Regions from separate parts of the Sanguibacter massiliensis genome, predicted to be linked through region 3. Evidence: riboswitches for the same ligand, from Rfam matches in the RefSeq annotation. Region 3 holds a riboswitch; each other region holds the start of a gene.

What was found. Region 3 has a riboswitch for thiamine pyrophosphate ahead of C1729_RS04530 (thiamine-binding protein). Riboswitches for the same ligand answer to the same signal wherever they lie in the genome.
Region 1: another riboswitch for thiamine pyrophosphate. It lies ahead of C1729_RS08825 (thiamine ABC transporter substrate-binding protein); the one in region 3 lies ahead of C1729_RS04530 (thiamine-binding protein).
Region 2: another riboswitch for thiamine pyrophosphate. It lies ahead of C1729_RS02705 (YkoF family thiamine/hydroxymethylpyrimidine-binding protein); the one in region 3 lies ahead of C1729_RS04530 (thiamine-binding protein).

Annotation. Positions count from the first base shown of each region.
Region 1 covers NZ_LT964979.1:1,884,000-1,893,357, forward strand. The annotation lists gene C1729_RS08815 (ABC transporter ATP-binding protein) at 1-1,038, opposite strand, end outside; gene C1729_RS08820 (ABC transporter permease) at 1,065-2,849, opposite strand; gene C1729_RS08825 (thiamine ABC transporter substrate-binding protein) at 2,856-3,968, opposite strand; TPP riboswitch at 4,034-4,147, opposite strand; gene C1729_RS08830 (DUF4235 domain-containing protein) at 4,477-4,752, shown strand; gene C1729_RS08835 (VOC family protein) at 4,768-5,721, opposite strand; gene C1729_RS08840 (hypothetical protein) at 5,845-6,096, opposite strand; gene C1729_RS08845 (DsbA family oxidoreductase) at 6,119-6,805, opposite strand; gene C1729_RS08850 (hypothetical protein) at 6,922-7,899, shown strand; gene C1729_RS08855 (ATP-binding cassette domain-containing protein) at 8,183-9,160, shown strand; gene C1729_RS08860 (YhgE/Pip domain-containing protein) at 9,157-9,358, shown strand, end outside.
Region 2 covers NZ_LT964979.1:558,841-568,198, reverse strand. The annotation lists gene metH (methionine synthase) at 1-2,573, shown strand, start outside; gene C1729_RS02715 (phosphotransferase) at 2,651-3,589, shown strand; gene C1729_RS14490 (hypothetical protein) at 3,617-3,760, opposite strand; TPP riboswitch at 3,940-4,059, shown strand; gene C1729_RS02705 (YkoF family thiamine/hydroxymethylpyrimidine-binding protein) at 4,202-4,867, shown strand; gene C1729_RS02700 (ECF transporter S component) at 4,864-5,514, shown strand; gene C1729_RS02695 (ABC transporter ATP-binding protein) at 5,511-7,244, shown strand; gene C1729_RS02690 (energy-coupling factor transporter transmembrane component T family protein) at 7,241-8,086, shown strand; gene C1729_RS02685 (DUF2075 domain-containing protein) at 8,234-9,358, opposite strand, start outside.
Region 3 covers NZ_LT964979.1:964,140-973,497, forward strand. The annotation lists gene argC (N-acetyl-gamma-glutamyl-phosphate reductase) at 1-627, opposite strand, end outside; gene C1729_RS04510 (Dps family protein) at 718-1,287, opposite strand; gene C1729_RS04515 (ABC transporter ATP-binding protein) at 1,455-2,228, opposite strand; gene C1729_RS04520 (ABC transporter substrate-binding protein) at 2,212-3,225, opposite strand; gene C1729_RS04525 (ABC transporter permease) at 3,265-4,023, opposite strand; gene C1729_RS04530 (thiamine-binding protein) at 4,020-4,313, opposite strand; TPP riboswitch at 4,437-4,557, opposite strand; gene C1729_RS04535 (quinone oxidoreductase family protein) at 4,676-5,671, shown strand; gene C1729_RS04540 (nucleotide pyrophosphohydrolase) at 5,694-6,053, shown strand; gene C1729_RS04545 (GTP pyrophosphokinase) at 6,112-6,918, shown strand; gene C1729_RS04550 (ferrous iron transport protein A) at 6,980-7,201, shown strand; gene feoB (ferrous iron transporter B) at 7,198-9,099, shown strand; gene C1729_RS04560 (hypothetical protein) at 9,096-9,317, shown strand.

The DNA.
Region 1 (9,358 bases), 920 kb from region 3:
GGGCAGGGGCGCGGTCTGGCCGGGGTCGAGGCGGAGGTCGAGCTCACTGCCGGGCACCGGCGCGAGCGCCGGGGGTCCGACGACGACGGTGACGCGCCCGACGCCCACGACGTCGACCGTCGCCTCGGCGACACCACGACGCACGTGGACGGCCCGGACGGTGCCGCGGAACTGCGGCCCGGCGCCGGGCGTCGCCCCGGCACCGACGACGCGCAGCGCGCCGGGCGCGAGCGCGAGCACGCTCCCGTCGACGTCGAGGCGGGCCTCGTAGCCGAGGAACGACGCGACCTCCCAGGTCGCGGGCTCGGCCCACAGTTGCGCGGGCGTGCCGACCTGCGCGAGGCGGCCGGCGCGCATGACGGCGACGCGGTCGGCGACGGTGAACGCCTCGTCCTGGTCGTGCGTGACGAAGACGGCCGTCGTGCCGGTCGTGAGGAGGGCTGCGCGCAGGTCGACGGCGAGCCGTTCGCGCAGCTCGCGGTCGAGCGCGGAGAGCGGCTCGTCGAGGAGGAGAAGGCGCGGGCGCGGGGCGAGGGAGCGGGCGAGGGCGACGCGTTGGCGCTCGCCGCCCGAGAGGGTTGCGACGGCGCGCCGGCCGTAGCCGGTGAGGCCGACGACGTCGAGGAGCTCGTCGACGCGGGCCGTCGTCTCGGTGCGGGTGCGGCGCGGGGCGCGTCGGCCGTCGACCGTCGTGCGGCCCTCGAGCCCGTACGCGACGTTGCCGGCGACGTCGCGGTGGGCGAAGAGCTGGCCGTCCTGGAACATGAGGCCGAAGCCTCGCTCGTGGACGGGTGTGCGTGCGAGGTCGGTGCCGTCCCACGTGACGCTTCCGCCGGCGAGAGGTTCGAGGCCGGCGACGGCGCGCAGGAGGCTCGACTTCCCGCAGCCAGATGGGCCGAGGAGCGCGAGGATCTCGCCGCGCGCGACGTCGAGGCTCACGCGGTCGACCGCGCGGACGGGTGCGGCGCCGCGCGCGTCGGGCGTGTAGGTGACGACGAGGTCGCGCACGGCGAGGCCGCCGGGTGCTGGCGTGGTCATCGTGGTCTCCGTGGGGTGGTCCGTGGTCACAGCTCTCCTGCGGTGTCGCCGCGCAGCCGTTCGGCGAGGAGCATGACGGCGGCGGTGACGAGCGCGAGGACGGTCGCGGCAGCCATCGCGGTGCCGAGGTTCTCGGTGCCGGGCCGGCCGAGGAGGCGCACGATGACGACGGGGAGCGTCGGCGCGTCGGGCCGTGCGAGGAACGAGGTGGCGCCGAACTCGCCGAGGGACGCCGCGAACGCGAAGCCGATCGCGAGCCCGAGCGGCCGGGCGACGAGGGGCAGGTCGACGGTCCGCACGACCCGTCCGGGGGGTGCGCCGAGCGTCGCGGCGGCCTCGTGCTGGCGCGGGTCGACGGCGCGCAGTACGGGCAGAAGGAGGCGCACGACGACGGGCACGGCGACGAGCGCCTGCGCGACGGGCAGCAGCCAGCCGGTCGTGCGCAGGTCGACGCCGAGCACGGGCCGCGTCATGGTGACGAGCAGGCCGAATCCGACGATGACGGCGGACACTCCGAGGGGCAGCATGACGACGGCGTCGAGCACCGCGAGCGAGCGTCGGCCGGCGCGTGAGCGGGGGCGTCGGGAGACGACGAACGACACGAGCCCGCCGACGACGACCGCGATGGTCGCGGCGACGGCCGCGGTCATGAGCGACGTGAGGGTCGCCTGCCACACGGTCACGGTGAGGCCGGTGCCGGGCCCGGCCTCGGCGAGCCGCCGGTACGCGTCGAGCGTCCACGCGCCGTCGGTCGTGCGGAACGAGCGTGCGACGAGCGTCGCCATGGGCCACGCGAGGAGCCCGACGACGACAAGGCCCGTCACCGTCGTCGCGAGGACGTCGGTGCGGGAGCGCCACGTGAGGGGACGTTCGTCGCGGGGCGCGGCGTGGAGGGGCAGCGCGCGCTCGCGGGCGGTGCGGGCGCGCGCCGAGACGAGGAGCGCGGCCGCGACGACGAGCATCTGGAGGACCGAGAGGACGGCGGCGGTGCGGAGGTCGAGGAGCTGGGTCGTGCGCGTGTAGATCTCGGTCTCGATCGTCGCGTGCTCGCGCGAGCCGAGGACCATGACGACGCCGAACGCCGTCGTGCAGAAGAGGAAGACGAGCGCGGCGGCGCTCGCGATCGCGGGGACGAGCGCGGGCAGGGTCACCGTCCGCAGGACGCGGCCGGGGCTCGCTCCGAGGGCGCGCGCCGCTTCCTCCGCGCGCGGGTCGAGCCGCGACCAGAAGCCGCCGACGGTCCGCACGACGACCGCGTAGTTGAAGAACACGAGCGCGCAGACGATCGCGGTGAACGTGCCGTCGAGCCCGAGGGCGCCGAGCGGCCCGCCCGGGCCGAGAAGCGCCCGGAAGGCGACGCCGACGACGACGCTCGGCAGGACGAACGGCACGGTGACGAGCCCTCGCACGAGCGTGCGCCCGGGGAACCGCCGCCGGTAGAGCACGTACGCGCCGGGCACGCCAAGGACGACGGCGACGGCCGTGCCGACAAGTGCCTGGACGATCGTCGTCGTGACGACGCGCCACGTGCGCGGCTTCGCGAGGACGTCGGCGACGCCCGCGAGGTCGAGCGCGCCGGCCGCGTCGGTGAGGCCGCGCACGAGCATCGCGACGACCGGCCACACGAAGAAGAGGCCGAGGAACGCGAGCGGCACGGCGGCCGCGAGCGCGAACGAGGCCCTGCGTCCCGCCGTGGCCCATCCCGTCGACGACCGCCGCTCCAGGGGAGCGGCGTCGGGAGGGATGAACTCGCCGGCGGGGCGCGTGCGGGGGACACGCACCTCACCGGGGACGGGACGCAGGGCTGTCATGAGGTCTCAGCCCAGGACCGTGTCGGTCCAGTCGGAGATCCACGTGTCGCGGTCGCGGGCGACGGCGACGGGGTCGACGGGGATGGGGTTCTCGGCGAGGGCGCCGTGCTTCTGGAACGACTCGGGCAGCGCGACGTCCGGGTCGACGGGGTACATGTACGCCGTGTCGGGGAGGGTCGCCTGGAGTTCGGGGCTCAGCAGGTAGTCGACGACGGCGCGCGCACCGGCGGGGTTCTTCGCACCTGCGAGGACGCCCGCGTACTCGACCTGGCGCGTGCACGTCGCGGGGAGCGACGCGGTCGTCGTGCCGCCGTCGTCCGTGAGCGTGTAGGCAGGGCTCGAGGAGTACGAGAGGACGATGGGCCGCGTGCCGTTCTCGCCCTGGCTCGTGAAGTCCGTGTAGTAGGCGTCGGACCAGGAGTCGGCGATGCGCACGCCGTTGTCCTTGAGCTTCGTCCAGTAATCGAGGTATCCGTCGGCGCCGTACTGGCTGACGGTGCCGGCGAGAAAACTGAGGCCGGGCGTCGACGTCGCCGGGTTGGTGAGGACGACGAGGTCCTTGTAATCGGGCTTCGTGAGGTCGTCGAGCGTCGCGGGGACGGGGACGTCCGGGTTCTTGCCGAACCACTCCGTGTCGATGTTGATGCAGACGTCGCCCTGGTCGACGGGCGTGACGGCGTCGCCGCCCGCAACCTTGAGCGGGACTGCGGCTGCGGGGAGCGCCGGGGAGGTGTAGGCCTCGAAGACGCCCGCGTCGATCGCGCGTGACGCGAACGTGTTGTCGACGCCGAAGACGACGTCGCCGAGCGGCGCGTCCTTCGTGAGGATGAGCTGGTTGACGAGGGTGCCGCCGTCGCCGACCTGGACGACCTTGACGTCGAGGCCCTTCTCCTTGAGGTCGGCGATCTGCTCCTTGCTCAGCTCGTAGGAGCTGTGGGTGAGGAGCGTGACGGGGCCGCTCGCGGGGGCCTCGCTCGTCGAGGCGGTCGCGCCGGGGGTCGTCGTCGGGGCCTGGGTGGGGCCCTCGGACGCGCAGGCCGCGAGGAGCGTCGCCGAGGCGAGCGCGAGCGCTGCGAGCCGCATGGGGCGGCGGCGGGTGGTGCTGGTCGTGCTGTGCAACGTGGTTCCTCCTGTGGTGCTAGGAGGGGTCCCGTCGTCCGTCACGGCAGGCCGCGTGGACGACGTGGTGAGATGTCCCGACTTCCTCCACCGGTGCTAACCGGGTCAGGTTCGAGGGTCTGCGGTGGTCCGCACTCTCAGCGCTCACGGCTCCCCGCAGCGCTCCCCTGTCGTATCCCGACCATCATAGTCAGGATCCGCGGGCCGTCCCTCTGTGCACGACCTCCGAACTTCCCCGACGGATTGATGGCTTCCGACCATCGGAGGGGCGGAAGCCGTCAATCCGCGCGTCTTCGTCAGGACTCGATAGCCCATCCGTGCGCGTCGCACGTACGGATCGGCTATCGAGCGGCGCTCCGTTCGGTCCGATAGCCGATCCAGGCACGTCACTGGTGCGGATCCGCTATCGAGCGGCGCACCGGCCGGGACGCCCGCTCGGCGTTGGGACGCTAGCGTGGGGTGAGGTGCCGACGACGGTTCGGCACGCCGACCTGCGATGGAGGACACCGTGGCTGACGAGAACAAGGAAGCTCTGCTCGAGAAGGTCATCCTGCTGGCCGCGTCGGCGGGCACGGCGTGGATCGCGCAGCGCGCGCTCGCCTATGCGTGGAAGCGCACGACGGGCAAGGACGCGCCGCGCAATGCGCTCGACACGGACGCGCCGAACTCGTCGATCATCATCTTCGCGGCCGTCACGGGTGCGGTCGCTGCCGGAGCGAAGATCCTCGCGGACCGAGGTGCGCGCCGGGTGACGCGCCGGATCAGCGCGGGTCGTCTGCGCTGAGGCTCGCGACTCCGGTCAGCCGACGGCGACCGCGATGCGGTTGTTCCACGGGTCGCTGAACCGCAGGACGGCGCCGTCGTCGGCGTGCTCGACGCCTCCGTGCGCGAGGCGGTCCGCGAGGGCGCCGATCTCGTCGCGCGTCGGGACGAGGATCGACACCTCGCCGAGGCCGAGCTGGACGGGCCTCGGCCCGGCGCCCATGGACCGCCACGTGTTCATGGCCATGTGGTGGTGGTAGCCGCCGGCGGAGACGAAGAGGGCTGACGTGCCGAGCGTCGCGGTGGCCTCGAAGCCGAGGGTGTCGACGTAGAAGCGGTGTGCCGTGGGGACGTCGCCGACCTGCAGGTGGACGTGGCCGAGGGTCGCAGCGGAGTCCTCGGGCCGCTCGAGCGCAGTCTCGGTGAGGTGCTCGGTGAGGAACGCGTTCGGGTCGATGTAGAGGGTGTCCATCTTCACGTGGCCCTGCGTCCATTCCCACTGGTCGCGGGGGCGGTCGACGTAGAGCTCGATGCCGTTGCCCTCGGGGTCGTCGAGGTAGAAGGCCTCGGAGACGAGGTGGTCGCCTGCGCCCGTGTAGAGCTCGGGGGCGTAGGTGGCGACGCGCGCGAGGGCGCCGGCGACGCCGGCGTGGTCGGCGAAGAGGATGGCGGTGTGGAAGAGGCCGGCCTCGCCGGGGCGTCGCTCGGGCAGGTCGCGGGCTTCGCGGAGGACGACGAGCGGCACGGTGCCGCGTCCGAGCGTGACGATGCCGTCGCGGCCGTCGACGGCTGAACGCTCCATGACCTGGAGGCCGATGACGCGTGCGTAGAAGTCGGTCATGCGGTCGATGTCGCGGACGTAGAGGGTGACGGCGTCCATGTGGGTCGCGGCGGCGAGGCGGTCGGCGGGGGCGAGGGCCGACGGGTTCGCGGCGGCGGCGTGCGCGAGGCGGTCGTTCGCGGCGGGGCCGGACGGGGTTGCGGTGCTCATGGGTGCTCCTCGGGTGGACCGCTCCCTAGTCTGCACCCATTTACTTGAAGCGTCAACTATTGAAGCGGCAACTTCCCGTCGGGCGCTCCCGCTGCGTCGACCGTCACGCTGCGTGCCCGACGGTCACGCGCAACCGTCAGGCCCGCACACCTCTCCCGTGCCGCCGAGCATCGCGAAGGCGCCCGACGCCAGCGCACCCGGCGCCGCCGGGGCTGCGAAGAGCTGCGTCGGCGCGTCCGACGGGACGGGCGCGGGCGCGCCGAACGCGTCGAGCATCGCGGCGTCACCGCGGGATGCAGCCTCGGCGACGGGTGCGACACCGTCGAACATCAGCGAGTTCTCGTGGCCGCGCGGGGCGGCAGGGAAGTCAGTCATGGATCCTCCGTGATCCTGAGGGTCAGTCGGTGGTCGCGCGCTCGGCGATGATCTGGCCGAGGATCTGCGCGAACGCCTCGCCGGGCTGCGCGCCGGAGATCCCGTACCGTCCATCGACCACGTAGAACGGCACGCCCGTGATGCCGAAGGTACGGGCCTGCTCGATGTCAGCGGCGACCGCGTCCGCATGGCGGCCGTCCGCGAGCGCGGCGCGCACCTCGTCGGCGTCGAGGCCGACCTCCGTCGCGAGGCGCACGAGCGTGTCGACGTCGGCGACGTGCTCCCCCTGCGCGAAGTACGCCTCGAAGAGGCGTTCGAGCATCTCCGCCTGGCGGCCCGCGGCCTTCGCCGCGTGGAGGAGCTCGTGCGCGCGGAGCGTCTTCGTGTGGCGCAGACGAGCGAAGTCCATGGTGAGGCCCTCGGCGGCGGCGGTCGCGGTCATCTGGGCGAGCATCTGCTCGATCTGCGCAGCGGGCATGCCCTTGTGGTGGGCGAGGAAGTCGATCTCGGAGCCCTCGAAGTCCACGGGGGTGTCGGGGGCGAGCTCGAAGGAGTGGTACTCGATCTCGACGGGGACGGCGGCGTCGGTCGCGGCGAAGGCCTCGAGCCCGGCGGCGAGCCGGTGCTTGCCCAGGTAGCACCAGGGGCAGGCGATGTCGGACCAGATGTCGATCTTCAGCGGCTCGGCGGCCGCGGGCTGGGTGCTCACCCCTAGGGAGCGTCGGGAAGCCCTGGGGTATTCCCCGTCCACAGGTCCGTGCTCCCGGGAGCGCCCCCGGCGCATGGCACCTATCCTGGCGGAACCTCTGGATGAAGGACGCCCCCGTGAAGACTAGGACCTCGCTCGTCGCCGCGCTGTGCGCGGCCGCTCTCAGCCTGCCGGTCGCGGCTCCGGCGATGGCTTCGCCGCTGTCCGGCGCCTCGACGCCCGCCGCGCAGACGCCCTCCGCCCCGGCCGCACGCTCGGGCAGCGTCGGCGGCGCATCGTCGGCCAAGCTCGGCAAGCCGAGCTACCGCAAGCTCCAGACGACGAAGAAGCGCACGTCAGTGACCGTCCGAGTGACGAAGCCGCGCTACCAGAAGGTCGCGCTGCAGCGGAAGGACTCCGGGAAGTGGCGGACGGTGTCGTCGACGCGCGCGCCGCGAACGGGCTCGAGCGCGAAGGTGACGCTCCGCGTGCCTGCGAAGGCTGGCAACCGCGCGTACCGCGTGGTGCTCGGCAAGAGCAAGTACAACAAGACGATCGCGTCGAAGTCCTTCAAGATCTTCCAGTCGGACTCGAAGAAGCACGCGAAGTACATCGCGAAGGCGCGCAGCTACATCAAGAAGTACTGCCCGACGACACCGATCTACATCGACTCCCCCCGCGTCAAGGACAGTTGGGCGATCGGCATGGCGTGGACGCGCTGGAATGCCAAGCCTCGCTGGACGGGCAAGCGCTGGGTCTACGACTGGAAGTGGACGCAGACGATCGAGCTCGCGTCCGGACAGGACGACGGCCAGCTGCGTCACACCGCGATCCACGAGTGCGCACACATCGTCCAGGCACGCCCGATCGGCAAGAGCGAGGCCGCGTACGACGCGTCGAAGAAGGCCGAGCAGAAGATCTTCGCGAAGGGCGCCGCGGACCCGCAGGAGCAGCAGGCGGACTGCATGGCGACCGCAATCACGGGGTCGACGCGATACAACTACTACACAAGCTCCTGCAAGGGATCACGCGCCAAGAACGCGAAGTCGATGTGGAAGAAGTGGGGCCTCAAGTACCAGAACCCCGAGCGCAGATGGACGACGCCGGCGACCTGACTCGCTGAGGACGGCGCACCCGCCGCCCAGTTTGCCGAACGACCCGTTCGCCGACCGCCCCGTCACCGACCGCCCCGAGCGGCCGGCGGCGGGGCGTCGTCGTCCAAGGCAGGGCCTCCGACCCCGGCGGGAGCGACGAGCCCGGCGGGAGCGACGAGCCCGAGCGGCGGTATGTGACGCGGTGTACACCTCGATCGATTGCGCGGCGCCTCGTCGTGCGCATATTTTTGGACTGACCAGTCAGTCCAAAGAATGGTGCGGGCCCGACCCGCCGGAGAACCCCATGGACACCACACCCCGCGCCGCGATCCTCGCGAAGTCGCTGCAGCTCGACGGCCCGCACGGCCCCGTCTACGGCCCGATCGACATGCACGTCGCCCCCGGCGACCTCGTCGTCCTCCAGGGCCCGCAGGGCTCGGGTCGCACGAGCCTCCTGCTCACCCTCGCCGGCCGCATGAAGCCGTCCCCGTCGACCGTGCAGCTCACGGTCCGCGGCCACCACCTCCCGCGCGACCGCCGCGCGGTCCAGCAGGTCACCGCGATCGCCGGGTTCGCCGGCATCGACGACCTCGAGCCGTCCGTCACCGTCGGCGACACGCTCCGCGAGCGTCTCGCATGGCTCACCCCCTGGTACCGACGCACGCCCCCCGTCACGGACGCGACCCTCCGCGAGCTCGCCACGCCCGTGTTCGGCACGCGCCGCGTGCCGACGGCCCGGACTCTCGTCCGCGACCTCGACGAGGTCGACGCGATGCTCCTGCGCATCGTCGTCGCGCTCGTGGCGCACCCCGACGTGCTCGTCGTCGACGACCTCGACCAGGTGCACGACACGGCGCGTCGTCAGATCGTCTGGGACCGCCTCGCAGCGCTCACGACCGCGACGACGGACCCGACGGACCCCACGCCGTCCACCCCGCCCGCGCCGGGCCTCACGGTCATCGCGTCGGTCGCGTCGGCCGGCGAGGTCGACGCGATGACGTGGGCCGCCCGCCCACGCGTCGTGCGCCTCACGACGGGTCCGCGTCTCGACGCGGACCCGCACGCGGACGCGCACGCGGACCCGCACGCGGACGCGACCCCGGCCGCACGGCCGACCTCGCCCGCGGCCCGGGCCGCGCACGCCCGCGGTCCGCACGCCCACGGTCCGCACGACAGCGACATCTCCCCGGCCGCGCGCACGGCCGCCCGCACCACCGAGACCCCCGTGCGGACCGGGGCCCCGTCCCCGTCCGCCCCATCCTCCGAGGAGCCCCTCGCATGATCTCCCTCACCTCGACAGGCACGGAGCTGCGGCGCTTCCGCCGCGGCACGCTGCCGAAGCTTGCGCTCGGCGCGCTCGTGCTCATCCCGCTGCTCTACGGCGCCCTGTATCTGTGGGCGTTCTGGGACCCGACGGGCCGCATGGACAACCTGCCGGTCGCGCTCGTCGTCCAGGACGAGGGCGCGACGATCTCCGGCG
Region 2 (9,358 bases), 410 kb from region 3:
TCGAGCAGGGCGTCGCGAGCCTCTACACGCACGTCGACTTCGACCAGGACGCGAGCTTCCTCGCGATCGGCGAGCGCACGAACGCCAACGGGTCCAAGGCGTTCCGCGAGGCGATGCTCGCGGGCGAGTGGGACGAGTGCGTGCGCATCGCGCGCGACCAGACCCGCGACGGCGCGCACCTGCTCGACGTCTGCATCGACTACGTCGGACGTGACGGTGTCGCCGACGCGCGCGAGGTCGTCTCGCGCCTTGCGAGCGCGTCGACGCTGCCGCTCGTCCTCGATTCGACGGAGCCGGAGGTCCTCCAGGCGGGCCTCGAGCTCGTCGGCGGGCGGGCCGTCGTCAACTCCGTGAACTTTGAGGACGGCGACGGGCCGACGTCCCGCTACCAGCGGATCATGCCGCTCGTGCGCGAGCACGGCGCCGCCGTCGTCGCCCTCACCATCGACGAGGAGGGACAGGCGCGCACCGCGGACCACAAGGTGGCAATCGCCTCCCGTCTCATCGACGACCTCACCGGACGCTGGGGCATGGCCGTCGAGGACATCATCGTCGACGCTCTCACCTTCCCGATCGCGACGGGTCAGGAGGAGACGCGACGGGACGCGATCGAGACGATCGAGGCGATCCGCGAGCTCAAGAAGCGCTACCCGGGCGTCCACACGACGCTCGGCGTCTCCAACGTCTCCTTCGGTCTCAACCCGGCCGCGCGCACCGTCCTCAACTCGGTGTTCCTTCACGAGGCCGTCAAGGCGGGCCTCGACTCGGCGATCGTCCACGCCGCAAAGATCCTGCCGCTCGCGAAGATCCCCGACGAGCAGCGCGAGGCCGCGCTCGACCTCGTGTGGGACCGCCGCCGCTACGACGACGAGGGCAACCTCACGCATGACCCGCTCGCGCACCTGCTCGACCTCTTCGCGGGCGTCGACTCCGCCTCGCTCAAGGACCAGCGGGCTGCCGAGCTCGCCGCGCTGCCGCTCGGTGAGCGCCTCGCGCGGCGCATCGTCGACGGCGAGGCCAAGGGCATGACCGACGACCTCGACGAGGCGCTCGGCGCCGGGATCAAGGCCCTCGACATCGTCAACGACCACCTGCTCGAGGGCATGAAGGTCGTCGGCGAGCTCTTCGGCCGCGGCGAGATGCAGCTGCCGTTCGTCCTGCAGTCCGCCGAGACGATGAAGCAAGCCGTCGCGTACCTCGAGCCACACATGGAGAAGGTCGAGGGCACGGGCTCCAAGGGCACGATCGTCCTCGCGACCGTGCGGGGCGACGTCCACGACATCGGCAAGAACCTCGTCGACATCATCCTCACGAACAACGGCTACACGGTCGTCAACATCGGCATCAAGCAGACGATCGGCGCGATGATCGAGGCCGCCGAGGAGCACGGCGCGGACGTCATCGGCATGTCGGGGCTGCTCGTGAAGTCGACGCTCGTCATGAAGGAGAACCTCCTCGAGCTCAACTCACGCGGGCTTGCGAGCAAGTACCCGGTGATCCTCGGCGGTGCGGCGCTCACGCGTGTCTTCGTCGAGGACGACCTCGCTGACCTCTACGAGGGTGAGGTCCGCTACGCGAAGGACGCGTTCGAGGGCCTGCGGCTCATGGAGCCGCTCGTGCGCATCGCGCGCGGCGAGGCACGCGACGCCGTCGGGCTGCCCCCGCTCAAGAAGCGCCGGCACACGGTCGTCACGCCGACGTTCACCGAACCGGAGGACCTGCCCGCACGTTCCGACGTCGCCGCCGACAACCCGGTGCCGACGCCGCCATTCTGGGGCACGCGCATCGTCAAGGGCATCCGCCTGGCCGACTACGCGGGGTTCCTCGACGAGCGCGCGACGTTCATGGGTCAGTGGGGCCTCAAGCCGACGCGCGGCGACGGTCCCGGCTATGACGAGCTCGTCGAGGCCGAGGGGCGGCCGCGGCTGCGTGGCTGGCTCGACCGGATCGTCGCCGAGGAGCTCTTCGAGCCGACCGTTGTCTACGGCTACTTCCCCGTCGTCGCCGAGGGCAACGACGTCGTCGTGCTCCACCACGAGGGGCCCGACGGCGGCTCGGGCGGCGAGCCCGGCACCGAGCGGCTGCGCTTCACGTTCCCGCGGCAGCGGCGCGACCGTCACCTGTGCCTCGCGGACTTCGTGCGGTCGCGCGAGTCCGGTGAGATCGACGTGCTCGGGGTGCAGCTCGTGACGATCGGGGCGCGCGTCAACGACGCCACGGCGGAGCTCTTCGCGGCGAACAAGTACCGCGAGTACATGGAGCTCCACGGCCTGTCCGTGCAGATGACGGAGGCGCTCGCGGAGTTCTGGCACTCGCGTGTGCGCGAGGAGCTGGGCTTCGCGGCGGAGGATCCGACGGATGTCGCCGGCATGTTCGACCTCGAGTACCGCGGTGCACGCTACTCGCTCGGCTACCCCGCGTGCCCTGACATGGAGGACCGTCGCAAGGTCGTCGAGCTGCTGCGCCCCGAGCGCGTCGGCGTCGAGCTCTCCGACGAGCTCCAGCTCCACCCCGAGCAGTCGACCGACGCGTTCGTCTTCCACCACCCGGAGGCGAAGTACTTCTCGGTGTGACCGCTCATGCGTGGGCCTGTGGACAGACCGCCCCACGGCGTGGCATCACGTGGGGCGCTCGTGCGATGCTTGCCCGCATGACTGGACCCGGTACCACAGCGGGCACGCCGGCCTACCGCACGTCGCGTCGTCCGCACTGGCAGGACGTTTCCGCCGCTGCACGTGACGCCGTGGAACGTCGACTCAACGCCCGGGTCGCCGCGGGGTCGAGCGCGATCGCCGGCTTCACCCCGGGCCTCGCAAGCGTTCTGACGCTCGACGACGGGCGGACTGTCTTTCTCAAGGGAGCAGGTCCCGCCCAGGAGGCGTGGCTGGCGCAGACCTATCGTCGCGAGGCGGCGACTGTCGCGGCCTTGCCGTCGCACCCCGCGACGGTCCCCCTGCTGTGGACGCTCGACGCCGATGGCTGGTTCCTCGCGGCCTACGAAGCGGTCGCGGCAAGCCATCCGCCGCGGCCCTGGACGCAGAAGGATGCCGCACGCGTGCTCGACACCCTCGTAGGGCTCGGCGCGTCGCTCACACCTCCGCCACCGGGCATCGATGCGCCCTCGTGGGTGGGCGAGCTTGGTGTCTTCGTCGACCAGCTAGGTCTTCTGGAGTCGCGCCTCGGCGCGACTCGCACCGCCGAGATCCGCGCACTGGCGCGTCGGGTCCTGCTGGAGGCTCCCGCGACGACGTTGAGCCATGACGACGTCCGCGACGACAACCTTCTGCTCGGGGCAGACGGCAGCGTGAGGCTCGTCGACTGGAGCGCGGGGCTGCTCGCGCCGCACTGGTTCATGGCGGTCGTCGCGATGATCGCACCCGCCGCCGACGGCGTGGACGTCCGAGCGCTCCTCGCTGCGCATCCTGCGACGCGCGACGTTCCCGCGGCACATGTCGACGGCGTCATCGCGCTGCACCTCGGCTACTTCCTCGGCGTTGCCGACCTCGACGAGGTCGAGTCCTCACCGTGGCTGCGCACGCACCAGCGCTGGTACCGGGACGCGACGCTGCGCTGGTTCGAGAGAGACTGACGCCAGCACGTCAGCGCCGCACGGGGATCACGCGGACGGGCGCCGCACCCGGTAGGGCCCGCACATGAAGGCACGGTTGCGGGCAACGTCGACGAGCTCGAGGTCGAGCCAGCCCGAGAAGACCGAGTGGTCGTCCGCTACCGCGGTCATCTCGCCGTGTACGTCGCGCACGTCGGCGTGCGTAAGCCGGACATCGGCGCCCGCGGGGACCGGCAGGTCGCGGTGGGTGAGCACCCAGGCCGGCCGGGGACACAGGATCTCACGATCCCCTCACTCGCACCCGCGTCCGCTTGGTGGAACGGGCGCCGGCCGCGTTGGCCCTCGAGGCTCGTCGTCGTTACGGTGTGCTCACCAAGCCCCCGGGGAGCGCATGAGCGCTGAGAGTGCAGGCCGGACCCCCGTCCCACCTGCAGACCCGTGGAACCTGATCTGGTCAGTACCAGCGTAGGGAGCAGGGCGGAGCATTCCCGTCCTCGTGCCCGCGCGCTCTCGGGCGCACGGATGCGGGGGCACGTCGTGGGCATTTCCGTGTCCGCGGCGGCGTGGCGCTGCCGCGCGAGTGGGTGCATCGTGCTTGCCCACCCCCGGGGGCGTCGATGCACAGGAGCACGCATGTCCCTCTCCCCGTCCACGACGTCCGCACGCGGCGACGCCCAGGCTCGAGACCCGCTCGCCCTGGGGGTCGGCGCACGTATCACGGTCTCCGTGATGTCCGACGACTATGTCGCGATCCTGCTCACTGCCCTCGCGGACACCGCCGCGGCATCCGCCCCCGGTCTGGTCGTCGAGTCCGACGACGTCTCGACGTACGTCGGTGGCGCCGAGGCGGGCGTCCTCGCCTACATCGTCGACCTCATCGCGCGGGTCTCGGCGAGCGGTGCGCACGTCGTCGCGCACGTTCAGCTCTCCCGCGGCTGCCCGGGCGAGCTGACGTGCGGGCTCGACGCCCCCACCCTCGCGATCCCGGACCTCACCCCGCTCGCACCCACAGGGGTCGAGGCCACCGCCCAGTGGGCGCTGTACCCGCTCGCCGACGGCCCCGGCGCCGACCACATGTCCCACATCATGGCGGTCATCGAGCGGGCCAAGGCCGCGGGGGTCGCGCGTGCGTCGCGGCACTTCGTCACCGAGCTCGCAGGCGACCTCGCCGACGTCCTCGGCACGGTCGCCGACGGCTGGCTCGCCGCCGGCCGCTCCGTCGCGCACGTCGTCACGCACGTGACGATCTCGACGAACCACCCGGACGCCGATGCTCCCGCGACGGAGGTGGCCCGATGAGCACGCCCCGCACCGACCTGCCCGGCGCGACGGCCGACGACGCCGCGGCCACGCTCCCGACCCTCGTGCCCCGCGACCGCCGCGGGCTCACGCTCCACGAGACCGTGCTGCTCGCGGTCCTTGCGGTCGTCTTCGGGTTCCTCTACTGGGCGTTCGTCCAGGCGTGGTACGGACTGCAGATCGCGATGGGTCCGCTCGGCGACCTTGCCCAAAATGTGCTCGCCGGCTCATGGATCATGGTCGCGCCTCTCGCCGTATACATCGTGCGCAAGCCGGGTGTCGGCGTGGTCGTCGAGATTCTCGCGGCTCTCGTCGAGGTCGCGTTCCTCGGCTCCCCCGTCGGGCCAATGCTCCTGCTCGTCGGGTTCATCCAGGGTGCGACCGCCGAGCTTCCCTTCGCCCTCACGCGCTACCGCCGTTTCGGCTGGCCGACGTTCCTCGCGTCAGGTGTCTCCGCCGGGGTTCTGACCTTCGCGTACAACGCGTTCCGGCAGGGATGGCTCGGTCAGGAGTACCTCGGCCTCCGCTTCGCGTTCACGCTCGCGTCGTGCATCCTGCTGTCCGCGGTGGCCGCCAAGCTCCTCGGCGACGGGCTCCTCCGCACGGGTGTGCTCGACAACCAGGCGATTGGGCGCGCCGCACGATGAACGCCGCCGTGGTTCTCCAGGGCGCGAGCGTCCACTACCCGACCGCGTCGTCACCGTCGCTGCACGACGTCACGCTGCGCATCGCCGCCGGTCGATCGTGTCTTGTCCTGGGCCCGTCCGGTTCCGGGAAGTCAACACTCCTGCGGATCATCACGGGGATCGTGCCGCAGACGGTCGATGCGGCCGTCACGGGTGACGTTCGCGTGCTCGGCTCCGATCCGCGCGAGGTCACGACCTTTGACCTTGCGCGACATGTCGCGTACCTCCAGCAGAACCCTCTCGACCAGCTGTGCCTCGCCACGGTCCTTGACGACGTGGCGTTCACCCTGGAGAACCACGGCGTCCCGTCCGAGCACATCGCGGCGCGCGTTCGAGCGGCTCTCGCTCGGGTCGGGGCCGCTCACCTCGCCGACCGTCCCACTGCCACGCTCTCGGGCGGTGAGGCGCAGCGGGTCGCGCTTGCCAGCGTTCTCGTCGCCGAGCCGGCGCTTCTGCTGCTCGACGAGCCGACGGCGATGCTCGACCCGGCCGGCGCGCAGCAGGTGGGCGCGGCGGTCGCGACCGTCATGAACGACGGTGGCCCGACGGTCCTCCTCGTCGAGCATCGTCTTGACGAGCTCCCCTCTTTGCCGGTCGACACGCTCGTCATCGACGCGTCGGGCTCCGTGCTCGCGCACGGGCCCACCGCCGACGTCCTCTCGACGCATGCGCAGGCGATCGAGGCCCTGGGGTGCTGGCTGCCCCTCGACATGCGGCTCGCCTTGATGCCTGACGCACTCACCGAGCCGTATCTTCCTGGTGCCCGCCGCGTCCCCTCCGCACGCTGCACGTCGACGCCGCTCCTGCGTGCACGGGGCGTCACCGTGCGAGCTGAGGCAACGTCCACACCCGCGATCGGCGCACCTGCCGGAGCTGCCGTCGTCCGGCAGCGTCCCACGCTCGTCGACGGCGTCGACCTCGATCTCCGCGCCGGAACGCTCACTGCGATCCTCGGCGTCAACGGCGCAGGCAAGTCGACGCTTCTCAAAGCACTGGCTGGACTGTGCCCCGCCGAGGGCGCGCTCACGTGGCCGGCCCACACACCGGGCCCGCCCTCGCCCCGGCGCCGCATCCGGCGCCGCGACGACGCGCGCCACCAGCCGCGTGTCGGCATGGTGTTCCAGCATCCTGAGCACCAGTTCCTACGTCGCACCGTGCGAGAGGAGGTTGCGCACGCTCACCGCGCGGCCACGCGAGCCGCCGACGGGCCGTCAGTCGAGTCGATCCTCGACCGCTTCGATCTCCGACACGTCGCCGATGCCGACCCGTTCCGGCTCTCGGGCGGGCAGCAACGGCGGCTCACGCTTGCTTCCGCGTGCATGAGTCCCGACCCCGTGCTGCTCGTGGACGAGCCGACTTTCGCGCAGGACCGACGGAGTGCTGCACGCGTCGCGCGAGAGCTGCGCGCCATGGCAGACGCGGGCAGAGCCATCGTGGTCGTCACACACGATCTGTCGCTCGCGGCCGAGCTCGCTGACGAGGTTCTCGTCATGGCTGACGGTCGCATCGTCGCCCGAGGTGCACCTTCAGAGGTCCTCACCGCAGCGACGACGGAAAGTTCCGGCTTGCGCCTCCCCGAGCTCCTGCGCCGCCGTCTCGCCACGGGACTCACTGTCGAGGGTTGGGCCCTCGGAGCGACACGCTCGACCAGCGTCGCGCCGGCTCTGCAAGCCACAGGAGCACACCCATGAGCACGACCGCAGGAGCGACCACGCGCATCGACCCTCGCGCGACCGCACTCGGACGGCGCAACCCGGCCGTCAAGTTCGCACTGCTGCTCGCGCTGTCGTGCGCGCTTCTGCTCGTCACCGACCCCGTCACACCGGCGGTGCTCTATGCGGTGGCGCTCGGCGCGATCGTCGTGAGCAGGTCGCTCGACATCCGCACGCTGGTGCGCGCACAGGTGCCGTTCCTCGTGTTCGGCACGAGCATCGTCCTGGTCAACGTCCTCACGAGGCCGGGCGGTGCGCAGATTGCAATCGGACCTTTCGACGTGAGCAGGGCCGGGCTTGCGCTCGGATTGTCGTTCGCCGCGCGCGCGATGCTCATCGGGGTGCTGTCGATCGTCTTCGTCCGGTCGACCGACCCTGCACGGCTCATGGTGAGCCTCCATCAGCAGGCACGGCTGCCGGGAACCATCACGTACGCGGTGCTCGCGGCGACCCGGCTGCTCGACCAGCTGCCCGACATGATGGAGTCGATCCGGCAGGCGCACGCTGTCCGCCAGCCTGATCGGGCGTACCGCACCGCGCCAGGACACCTGCCGACGCTCCGTATGTCGAGCTCTCCCCGCGCGATGGGCGCTGCGGCATTCACTGTCCTTGTCATCAGCCTGCGCCGCGGGGAACGCCTCGCGATGGCGTTACAGACCCGGGCACTCGGCTCTGGGCCACGCACCTTTCTCAACCCTGTGACTGTCTGTCGGGCTGATGCGCTTCTCGCGGCTGGCGTCGTCGTCGTCGCGTGTGCCGTCGTGGCGTGGAGCAGCGCCTCCGGCTTCCTCACCGGGCCTGCGGCGCTCGTCGGCCGTTGAGCGGAGGGCCGCGCCGCGCGCGCACCTGCTCCGCGCGGTCCAGGGTGCCGCGCCCCGAGAAGTCCAGCCGGAACACCGGGGGAGAGTTCTCGGGGTGTGCCACCGTGTCGCGCACAGTTGAGGACCTTAATGCGCCCGATGCAGCCTCTAGCCATGTTCTACCCGGTGAGGGAGGTTCTGCACCATGAGCGTCCGCAGCATCTCCTGCGTCTCGGGGTCCACGGAGAAGACGTACGTCCCCTCCATGCCGCGCGTGAGCAGCACCTTGTAAACGTTGCGCACGAGCCGATCGAACTCTTCGTCGGGCACGCGCACGCGGGAGCGGAAGTCAGGGTCGCGGTTCTGCTCGCGCCGCGCCACGAAGCGGCCGTCGCGCCACACGAGGTCAGGGCCGAGGACGACGCCGTTCCACGCGTACTCGAAGCCCTGCGCGGTGTACACGCAGCCAACCTGCTCGAAGCCGCCGTCGGCCGTCGCCCACAGCGCCGACGGCGGTGCGTCGCCGACCGCTCGGTCGCCCTTGACGTTCCACGGCCGCGCCCACTCACCGATCTCGACGTCGGGCACGAGCCCGACCCCGTCGACGGGGTCGCTCCACGGCCAGCAGTGCCCGGCCGTCATCCGCGCGCCCTTGCCCGCTGCGAGCTTCGCTCGCAGCCGCGACTCCATCTCCCGGGGCGAGTCAACGACCTCGACACTGAACGTCGGCTCGTCGACCCACGGCACGGGCCCACCGGGGGCGAGCCCGAGCAGCCGTCGAACCCACTCGATGTACGTCTCGGAACCACCGGCACGGAACTCCGCGTCGAGGTCGACCTGTGCGACGTCGAACCCGCGCCGCGCCGCAGCCGCTCGGATGTCGGCGACCGCGCCCTGCTCCCCCGGCCGCACCACCTGGTGCTCGTCGAGCAGGAAGACGGGCACGCGCGCGGCGTCGAGCAGCTCGTCGATCTGCAGGCGTGCATCGTGCCGGATCGTCTTGGGCGTGTAGCGGTTGACCGACGTCTCGCGGATGCGGTGCGCCTCGTCGCAGACGAGCACATCGAGCCCGTTGCGCTCGGCGGCCATGAAGCTGTTGAAGTACTTGAAAAGTGCCTGCACACGCGGCGCACGATGCCCCGCAACCTTGCGGAGCGTCTGCGTGAACGACCGTGAACCGGTCGCGTGCACGACGGAACGCCCCTGCCGCGCGAGCTCACCGAGCAGAGCGAGCGCGATGATGGACTTGCCCGAGCCGGGCCCGCCCGTAATGACCACCGCGGACTTCGTGTC
Region 3 (9,358 bases):
GCCGCCGACCGCGTACGGCGAGGCCGAGCCGAGAGCTTCCGACGCGAGCAGGTGCGTGCGCAGCGACTTGCCGGCGCCCGAGTAGCCGTTGGCGAGGACCGCGACGAGGTCGGTGGGCTCGACGATGCCCGCGGCGACGCCCGGCTGGAGACCGAGGGTGACGGCCGTGACGTTGCAGCCCGGGACGGCGATGCGACGCGCGCCGGCGAGGTGGGTGCGCTGGCGGCCGCCGCCCGCGGTGAGGAGCTCGGGCATGCCGTACGGCCACGTGCCCGCGTGCTCCGAGCCGTAGTAGTCCTGCCAGTCCTCGGCCGAGGCGAGGCGATGGTCGGCTCCGAGGTCGACGACGAGCGTCTCTGCGGGGAGCTGTGCTGCGATCTCGCCCGACGCCCCGTGGGGCAGTGCGAGGACGACGACGTCGTGCCCCGCGAGGGTCGCGGGCGTCGTCGGCTCGAGGATGCGGTCCGCGAGCGCGCGGACGTGCGGCTGGTGCTGGCCGAGCGGCTGACCCGCCGAGCTGTGGGCGGTGAGCGCGCCGATGCGGGCCTCGGGATGGTCGGCGAGGAGCCGGAGGACCTCGCCGCCGGCGTATCCGCTGGCGCCGGCGACGGCGACTGAGAACGTCATGCGCATCAACATACACGCTTACGCATAAACATGCACCGGCTGTCCGCGTGTCGCGGACAGCCGGTGCACCGAGGGAATCAACCGAGGGAATCAGAGGTGACGCGGCGTCCGCTTCTCGGCGCTCACGAACCATGCGTACTGCTCGAGCTGCTCGAGGACCCCGTGGAGGATGTCCGCGCTCGTCGGATCCTCCTCGTCGACATCGTCGTGCACCCGACGCACCGTCGACGTCGTCGCCTCGATCGCCGCCGTCACAAGATCGACGGCGTCCGACGTGCTCACCTCACCGCCCGGAAGCTCAGGGAGCGTCGTCGTCGCAGCCACCACGTCCGACCGGCCGTCCGGAACCGCGTGGAGGGCCCGCATCCGCTCCGCAACGGTGTCGCTCGCCTCCCGCGCGACCTCGACAATCTCGTCGAGGACCAAGTGCATGTCACGGAAGTTGGCACCCACGACGTTCCAGTGCACCTGCTTGCCCTGGAGGCTCAGCTCGACGAGGTCGACGAACACCTCCTGCAGATGGCCCGTGAGCTTCTCCGAGGCCCGGAACCCGGCCTCCGCGTTCTCGCGGCGCGTCCGGCGCGGCCCCGCGTCGGCCGCACCCTTCACCGTGGCCGCAGCAGCCTTCTTCGTCGCCGGCTTCTTGTTCGTCGTCGCCATGCCTCCTCCTTCGTCCGTCGTCGAGATGAGTGAGCGCGGCCGCCCCCGCCCCGCTGTCCGGGGAGATCCGGCGCTGCCGCACCCGTCCCTCCCGACGCTAGGCCTGCGGGATGAGCCCGGCAACCGGGCCGACCCCGCACCGCCCCATCCGCGTGCGCGCAGCGTGGTCACAGCGCAGCGAGCACCGTCCTCCGCGCGCTCCCCTCACCGAGCTCGGCGACGTCGACGACGGCCGACACCCCCGCAGGAGACCCGCCGAGCACGACGATCCGGTCCGCGAGCGTGAGCGCCTCCTCGACGTCGTGCGTGACAAGCACGACGGCCCGCGTCGGACCGAGCCCTCCTGTGCGCCGCTCCACGTCGAGCCACGCGCCCGTGCGGCGACGCGTGAGCGCGTCGAGCGCGCCGAACGGCTCGTCGAGCAGGAGCAGACGACGCCCCGCGAGCACCGTCCGGGCGACGGCGACCCGCTGCCGCATGCCGCCCGAGAGCTCGTGCGGCCACGCCCGCGACGACCCGCCGAGGCCGAAGCGCACGAGCAGCGCCGTCGCGGCCTCCCGCCGCTCGCGGCGCGGCAGGCCGCGCACCTCGCCGCCGAGAACGACGTTGCCGAGTGCACGACGCCACGGCAGCAGCGCGTCGTGCTGCGGCATCCACGCGACGTCCCTCCGCCCCGCGTCCCACGGGACCCGGACCTCCTCCGCGACGACACGTGCAGCACGCGGCTCGAGGCCCGCGAGCACCCGCAGGAGCGTCGACTTGCCGCAGCCCGACGCACCGAGGACCGCGACGAGCTCGCCGTCGTCCACGGTGAGGTCGACACCGCGGAGCACGTCGCGACCTCCGAACGCCACCGTGAGCCCGCGGACCTCGACGAGCGGCGCACCCGCACCACCCGCCGCCCCGGCACGCGCCGGGCGGACGTCAGTCGAGGAGCTCATCGGTCCACGCCGCGTCCGTGTCGAACCCGTCCGCGACGAGGTCGTGGTCCTCGAGGAACGCGACGAACGCGTCCCACGTCGCCTTCTCCTGACGGCCCCACTCCTCCGCGGACGGCGCGAAGTGCTCCGCGAGGTAGCGGGCGCTCGGCTCGACGAGCGCCCGGTCGAGCTCGGGCGCCCGCGCGAGCAGCGCGTCCGCCGCCGCCTGCGGGTCGGCCATCGACGCCCGGTAGCCGCGGGCGAGCACGTCGAGCGTGTCGTCAAGCAGGGCCCGGTCCGTCGTGAGCCGCGCACCCTGCACCGCGAGGAGCGGCGTGTACCAGTCGGGAATGCAGCTCGTGTGCTCGGCGAACGGGATCGTCGTGACGTCGAGACCGTCGACCTCACGCATGCGGATCGTGTCCCACGCGTCGAACACCCACGTCGTGTCGTAGAAGTCCTGCTCGAGGTCCGAGCGCGCGTCGTTGCTCACCATGGGGACACGCTCGACCTTGCCGGGGTCGCCGCCGTCGCAGCGCACGAGCTCGTCGATGAGCGCGTTCTCGAGCTGGCCGCCGTAGCCGCCGTACCGCTTGCCCTCGAGGTCCTTGGGCCGCGTGATGCCGTCGGAGCCGAGCGCGAGCAGGCTCGACGTGTTCGAGCGGATGACGGTCGCAACCGCGACAACGTCCGCGCCCTTCTCGCGGGCCGGGACGAGCGCCTCCGCGACGGAGAAGACGATGTCGGCGTTGCCCGTCGCCACGAGCTGGAGGCCCGAGGCCTCCCCCGGCTCGACGATCTGCGGGTCGAGACCCTTCTCGGCGAACCAGCCGTTCTCGAGCGCGAGGTAGAGGCCGAGGTGGTTGGTGTTGGGCGTCCAGTCGAGGACGATGCGCACCGGTCGCAGTCCCGCGTCGTGGTCGGCGCGCGCGTCGGTCGCGCAGCCGGCGGGCACCGCGAGCGCGAGGGCTGCGAGGGCGGCCGCAAGGGTGCGGCGCACAGGGTTCGTCGTGGTCATGTGGTTCTCCTGGTGGGGTCGGTGGGGTTGGTCGGCGCCTCAGCGCCGCTGCCACGGCAGCGCGCCGCGGCACACGAGGTCGACGACGACGTAGACGAGCGCCGTGAGGACCGAGACCGCGGCGATCGCGACGAGCACGAGCTCGACGTCGTAGGACTTGCGGGCACGCTGGACGACGACGCCGAGCCCACTCGACGCCGCGAGGTACTCCGCGACGACGGCCGCGCCGATCGCGTACGTCGCCGCGACCCGCAGACCTGCGAGCGCGCCGGGCAGGGCCGCAGGGACGCGGACGACGACGAGCGTGCGCAGGCGCCCGCCGCCGAGCCCGCGGACCATGTCCGCGAGCGCACCGTCGGCCTCGCGCATCGCTGCCGTCGCCGAGACGAGCACGGGGAAGAACACCGTGAGCGCGACGACGACGACCTTGGGTGCGAGGCCGAAGCCCATCCACAGGACGAGCAGCGGCGCGAGGACGATCGACGGGATCGTCTGCGTGACGGTGACGAGGGGGCCGACGGCGCGCGACAGCCACGTCGACGCGGCCGTCGCGACCGCGAGGAGGCCACCCGCGGCGACGCCGACGAGGAGGCCCAGGCCGGCCTCCGTGAGGGTCGTCGCCACGTGCGGGACGAGCGTCGGCGCGGCCTCGACGGCGCGCGTGGCGACGTCGGACGGCGCGGGCAGGACGAACGCGGGCAGCACGCCCGAGCGCGCCGCGCGCTCCCACACGAGCAGGAGCGCGGCGGCGAGCAGGGCGGGCGGCCACACGGCGTGGAAGGCCGCCCGTGCCCTCACGGGCGGTGCTTCGTCACGAGGTCGGCGATGCGCGGGCCACGGTCGCCCGCGGCGCCCGCGACCTTGATGTGGCTGATGACGCTCGCAGCGCCGTCGGCGAGGACGGCCTCGTGCGCGGCGCGCAGGACGGACCAGATCTCGTCGGGCGTGCCTTCGAGCGTCGTGCCCATGGCGACGACCTCGCTCACGAGGCCGGACGCCTTGATGACCGCGATCGCGGCGTCGACGTGGGGGTAGGGGACGGCGGTCGGGTCCGCGGGGCGGGGTGCGACCTGGATCTCGGCGATCATGGGGACTCCTCGGTTCGAGGGTCGTGCCGCGGGAGGTGCGCGTACGCGCACGAACGACCCGGCGCGTGGCGTCCGGGGGCGTGCGTCGCCCCGGGGCGCGCACGGCAAGGATCGGGGCACCGCTGAGGGCGACCCCACGCTCCCTCCGCTGGCATGACCCAGTTCAGGTTCGCGGGTCGGCGGCTCGGGCACGTGGCCCATCCGCCCTCTCAGCTCGGTGTACCGAGCTCCCCGGCGTGTGACGTCCTCACGGTATCCGGACATGGGACGAACCGCCGTTCGACGGCGCAGCCGTCCCACCTGTCGGTCATCCCGCGGACGCGTTGCTCGCCGCCCGGGGCCGACGGTGGTTGGGTGGACGGGTGAGAGCGATCCAGGCAGCACGCCCCGGCGGTCCCGACGTCCTCGAGGTCGTCGACCTCCCCGCCCCTGTCCCCGGACCGGGCGAGGTCCTTGTCGACGTCGCCGTCGCCGGCGTGAACTTCATCGACACCTACCGGCGCGGCGGCGTCTACCCGCAGTCGTTCCCCCACGTCCCCGGTGTCGAGGGCGCAGGAGTCGTGCGCGCGCTCGGCGACGACGTCGCGGGCGTCGCGGTCGGCGACAGGGTCGCGTGGTTCGACGCCCCCGGCTCGTACGCCGAGCAGGTCGTCGTCCCGGCCGACCGCACGCTCGCGGTGCCCGACGGCATCGACCTGCCGACCGCTGCGGCGCTCGCCCTCCAGGGGCTCACCGCGCACTACCTCGTCGACTCGAGCTTTCCCGTCGGCCCAGGACACGACGTCCTCGTCCACGCCGGTGCGGGCGGCGTCGGCCTGCTCCTCACCCAACTCGCGGTCGCGCGGGGCGGCCGCGTCGTCTCGACCGTCTCCTCTGACGCGAAGGCCGCGCTCGCGCGCGACGCCGGAGCAGCCGAGGCCCTCCGCTACGACCTCCTCGACGACCTCACGACCGAGCTCCCGAGCCTCGTGCGCGACCTCGTGCCCGAGGGCGTCGCCGCCGTCTACGACGGCGTCGGGCGGACGACGTTCGACGCCTCGCTCGCCTGTCTCGCCGTGCGCGGCACCCTCGTGCTCTTCGGCGGGTCCTCCGGTCAGGTCCCGCCGTTCGACCTCCAACGTCTCAACACGGGCGGTTCGCTGTTCGTCACGCGGCCGACGCTCGCGCACCACGTGCGCACGCGCGGCGAGCTGCTCGAGAGGTCCGACGAGCTCTTCCGCCTCGCACGCATCGGTGCGTTGCGCGCCCGCATCGGTCTCACCGTGCCGCTCGAGGACGCCGCATCCGCGCACGCGGCGCTCGAGGGTCGGCGCACGACCGGCAAGGTACTGCTCGAGGTGAGGCCGGACCTCGCGTGAGTACGGTGACTACGTTGACTCCATGAGCGACTTCAACGACCTCGTGGCCGACGTCCGCGCCTTCTCCGAGGAACGCGGCTGGCCTGCTGTCCAGAGCCCCAAGAACCTCGCCATGGCGATCACGGGCGAGGCTGGCGAGCTCGCGGCCGAGCTCCAGTGGCTCGGCTCGGAGGAGTCCCGGACCGCCGTCCGGGACGACGACTCGCTCCGTGAGCGCGTCGCCATGGAGATGGCCGACGTCGTCATCTACCCCGCCCGCCTCGCTGACGTCGCGGGTGTCGACCTCATGGACGCCGCGCGCCGCAAGCTCGCGCGCAACCATGAGCGCTTCCCCGTCGGGACGTCGCTGCGGCTGCGCAGCGACCGTCCCGCGGCGCCGTGAGCACCCGCTCCCCGGAACCTCCCGGGTTCCTCCCAGCCGCGGCCCCTACGCTGGGGGCATGACCGCGCTCCCCGGACCTCACGGCGACCTCGCGCAGCTCCTCCCGGACGACGAGACACTCGCCCGCGTGTTCGAGCTCCGCACCGAGTTCACGGCGTTCATGCTCCAGTACAAGTTCGCCATCGACGAGGTCCTCACGAAGGTCTCGATCCTCCGCGACGAGTTCACGCACCTCCACCACGAGAACCCCATCGAGCACGTCACCTCGCGGCTCAAGTCGCCCGAGTCCGTCCTCGACAAGGTCGAGCGCAAGGACGTCACGCCGGACTTCGACGCGATCCGGTCCTCGATCCTCGACATCGCGGGCGTGCGCATCATCTGCTCGTTCGTCCCCGACATCTACACGGTGCTCGAGGCGTTGCGCCGGCAGGACGACCTCACGGTGCTCGCCGTCAAGGACTACATCGCCGAGCCGAAGCCCAACGGCTACCGCTCGCTCCACCTCATCGTCTCGGTGCCGGTCTTCCTCTCGTCGGGCACCGTCCCCGTCACCGTCGAGATCCAGATCCGGACGAGCGCGATGGACTTCTGGGCGTCGCTCGAGCACAAGATCTACTACAAGTACGACCGGCAGGTGCCCGCCGAGATCGTCGACCGGCTTCGGCAGTCCGCGCTCGTCGCCGCCGAGCTCGACGCGACGATGACGGACCTCCGCGACCAGGTCCAGGCGCTCGACGACCGCCACGCGCCGACCTCCGCGCAGAGCGGCACGACGTTGCCCGGCGCGATCCCCGCGGACGCCGCGATCGTCCCGCAGCCCTCACTCCTCGAGCGTCTTCTCACGATGCGGTCCCGGCGGGACTGACCGCTCAACCCGGGACTTCGGTCCCATGAGGTGAGCCTCACCTCATCCGTAGCGTCGGGGTATGAACCTCACGCTGCTCCCCGTCGGGCTCGACGCCGTCGTCGCACGCGTCGACGTCGACGGGCCTCTCGGCGCGCGGCCCGCGGAGCTCGGGCTGCGCCCCGGGGCGCGCGTCCGGCCGACGCACGCGGCGGCCGCCGGCGCGCGCGTCGTCGCGCTCGGCGCGGACCGCATCGCGCTCGACCGTGCCACGTGCGACCGCGTGCAGATCACGCTGCCGTGACCGCGGGCTGCCACGAGTCCCCCAGGACCGGCGGGGCGGCGCTGGCCGGCGCACCGGTCGTCGTCCTCCTCGGCAACCCCAACGCGGGAAAGTCGACGCTCTTCAACAGTGCGACCGGTGCGCGGCAGCACGTCGTCAACGCGCCCGGCACGACCGTCGAGGTCGCCGAGGGCACGTGGCGCACGCCGCACGGCACCGTGCGGCTCGTCGACACGCCCGGCACGTACTCGCTCGTCGCGCGCTCCCCCGACGAACTGGTCGCCGCGCGCGCCGCGACCGGGGCCGACGGCGGCGCGCCCGACGTGGTCGTCGTCGTCGCCGACGCAACGACGCTGCCGCGCGCGCTCGTCCTCCTCGGTCAGGTCCTCGCCCCCGGGGCGCTCGACGGCACGACGCGGGTCGTCGTCGCCCTCACGATGCTCGACGCCGCCCGCGCGCACGGCGTCACGCTCGACGCGGCGACGCTCTCCGACACGCTGGGCCTGCCCGTCGTCGGCGTCGACCCGCGCTCGGGCGCGGGTCTCGACACCCTCGCGGACATGCTCGTCGCCGACGCTCCCGGCACGGCCGGTCCCCGGCCCGCATCGGACGACGCTGCCGACGTGTTCGCGTGGACCGCGCCGGTTCTCGACGCCCTCGGCGACGCGACCGCTCCCCGCGTCCGGACGACGCTGTCCGACCGCGTCGACGCCGCGCTGCTGCGCCCGTGGGTCGGGCTGCCCGTCTTCGGCCTCGTCATGTGGGCGCTGCTGTGGCTCGCGACGACCGCGACCGCGCCCGTCATGGACGGCGTCGGCCGGCTCGTGGCGTGGCTCGGCGAGCTCGTGCGACCCGCGGTGCCGGGACCGGCGTGGGTCGGCGGGCTCCTCGTCGACGGTGTCCTCCAGGGTGTCGGCACTGTCCTGTCGTTCCTGCCCTTGCTGGCCATCGTCTTCGGTGCGATCGCTGTGCTCGAGGACTCGGGCTACCTCGCGCGCGTCGCGGTCGTCACCGACAGGGCCGTGCGCAGGCTCGGCCTCGACGGGCGTGCCGTGCTCCCGCTCGTCCTCGGCTTCGGCTGCAACGTCCCCGCGCTCACCGCGACCCGCACGCTGCCCGACGCCCGTGCGCGCCTGCTCGTCGGGCTCGTCATCCCGTGGACGACGTGCCCGGCACGCCTCACCGTCTACCTGCTCGTCGCGACCGCGGTCGTGCCCGAGCACGCCGCGACCGTCGTCGCGGCCGCCTACCTCGCGAGCGTCGTCCTCGTCGTCGGTGGGGCCTGGGTGCTGCGACGCACGCTCGTCCGCGACCTCGTGCCCGAGGGGCTCGTCCTCGCGCTGCCCGCCTACCACCGGCCCGGGCTGCGGGCGACGGCCCGCTCGGTCGGCGCACGCTGCGCCTCGTTCGTGAGGCGCGCCGGCACGGTCATCGTCGCGACGCTCGTCGTCCTCTGGGTGCTGCTCGCGGTGCCGACGACCGGGTCCCACGCTGTCGGCGACGTCCCGGTCGCCGACAGCGCGTACGGAGCGGTCGCGCACGGCCTCGCACCCGCGCTCGCACCCGCGGGCCTCGACGACTGGCACGTCGCTGGAGCGCTCGTCACGGGGGTCGTTGCCAAGGAGGTCGTCGTCGGGGCCCTCGCCCAGGCGTACGCGGTCGACGAGCCCGCTGGCGCGGGTCCGAGCACGCTCACCGAGCACCTGCGCGCGTCCCTCGATGTCTCGTCGGGCGGAGCGGCGACCGCCGCGGGGCTTGCGCTCGTCGCGTTCGTCCTCGCGTACACGCCGTGCATCGCGACGATCGGCGAGCAACGCAGGCTCTTCGGCACGCGCGTCGCCGTGCTCGCGGCCCTCGGCCAGCTCACGGTCGCGTGGACGCTCGCGGTCCTCGTCTTCCAGGTCGGACGGTTGCTGTGACCGTGCTCGACGACGTCCTCACGCTCGCGCGCGACGGTCTCACCCCGCTGCGGACCGCCGAACGCCTCGGCGTGCCCCTCGGCCTCGTCGAGGCTGCGCTCGACCACTGGGAGCGCACCGGTGCGCTCCGGTCCGCGACGGCCGCGTGCCAGACGTGCGGGACCGTCGTCACACCCGCGTGCGCGACGTGCCCGATCGCGTCGCTGCGGTCCCGCTAAGCCGCGCCCGCGTCTGGGTGCCCCCCCGGTGGTGGCCTCGA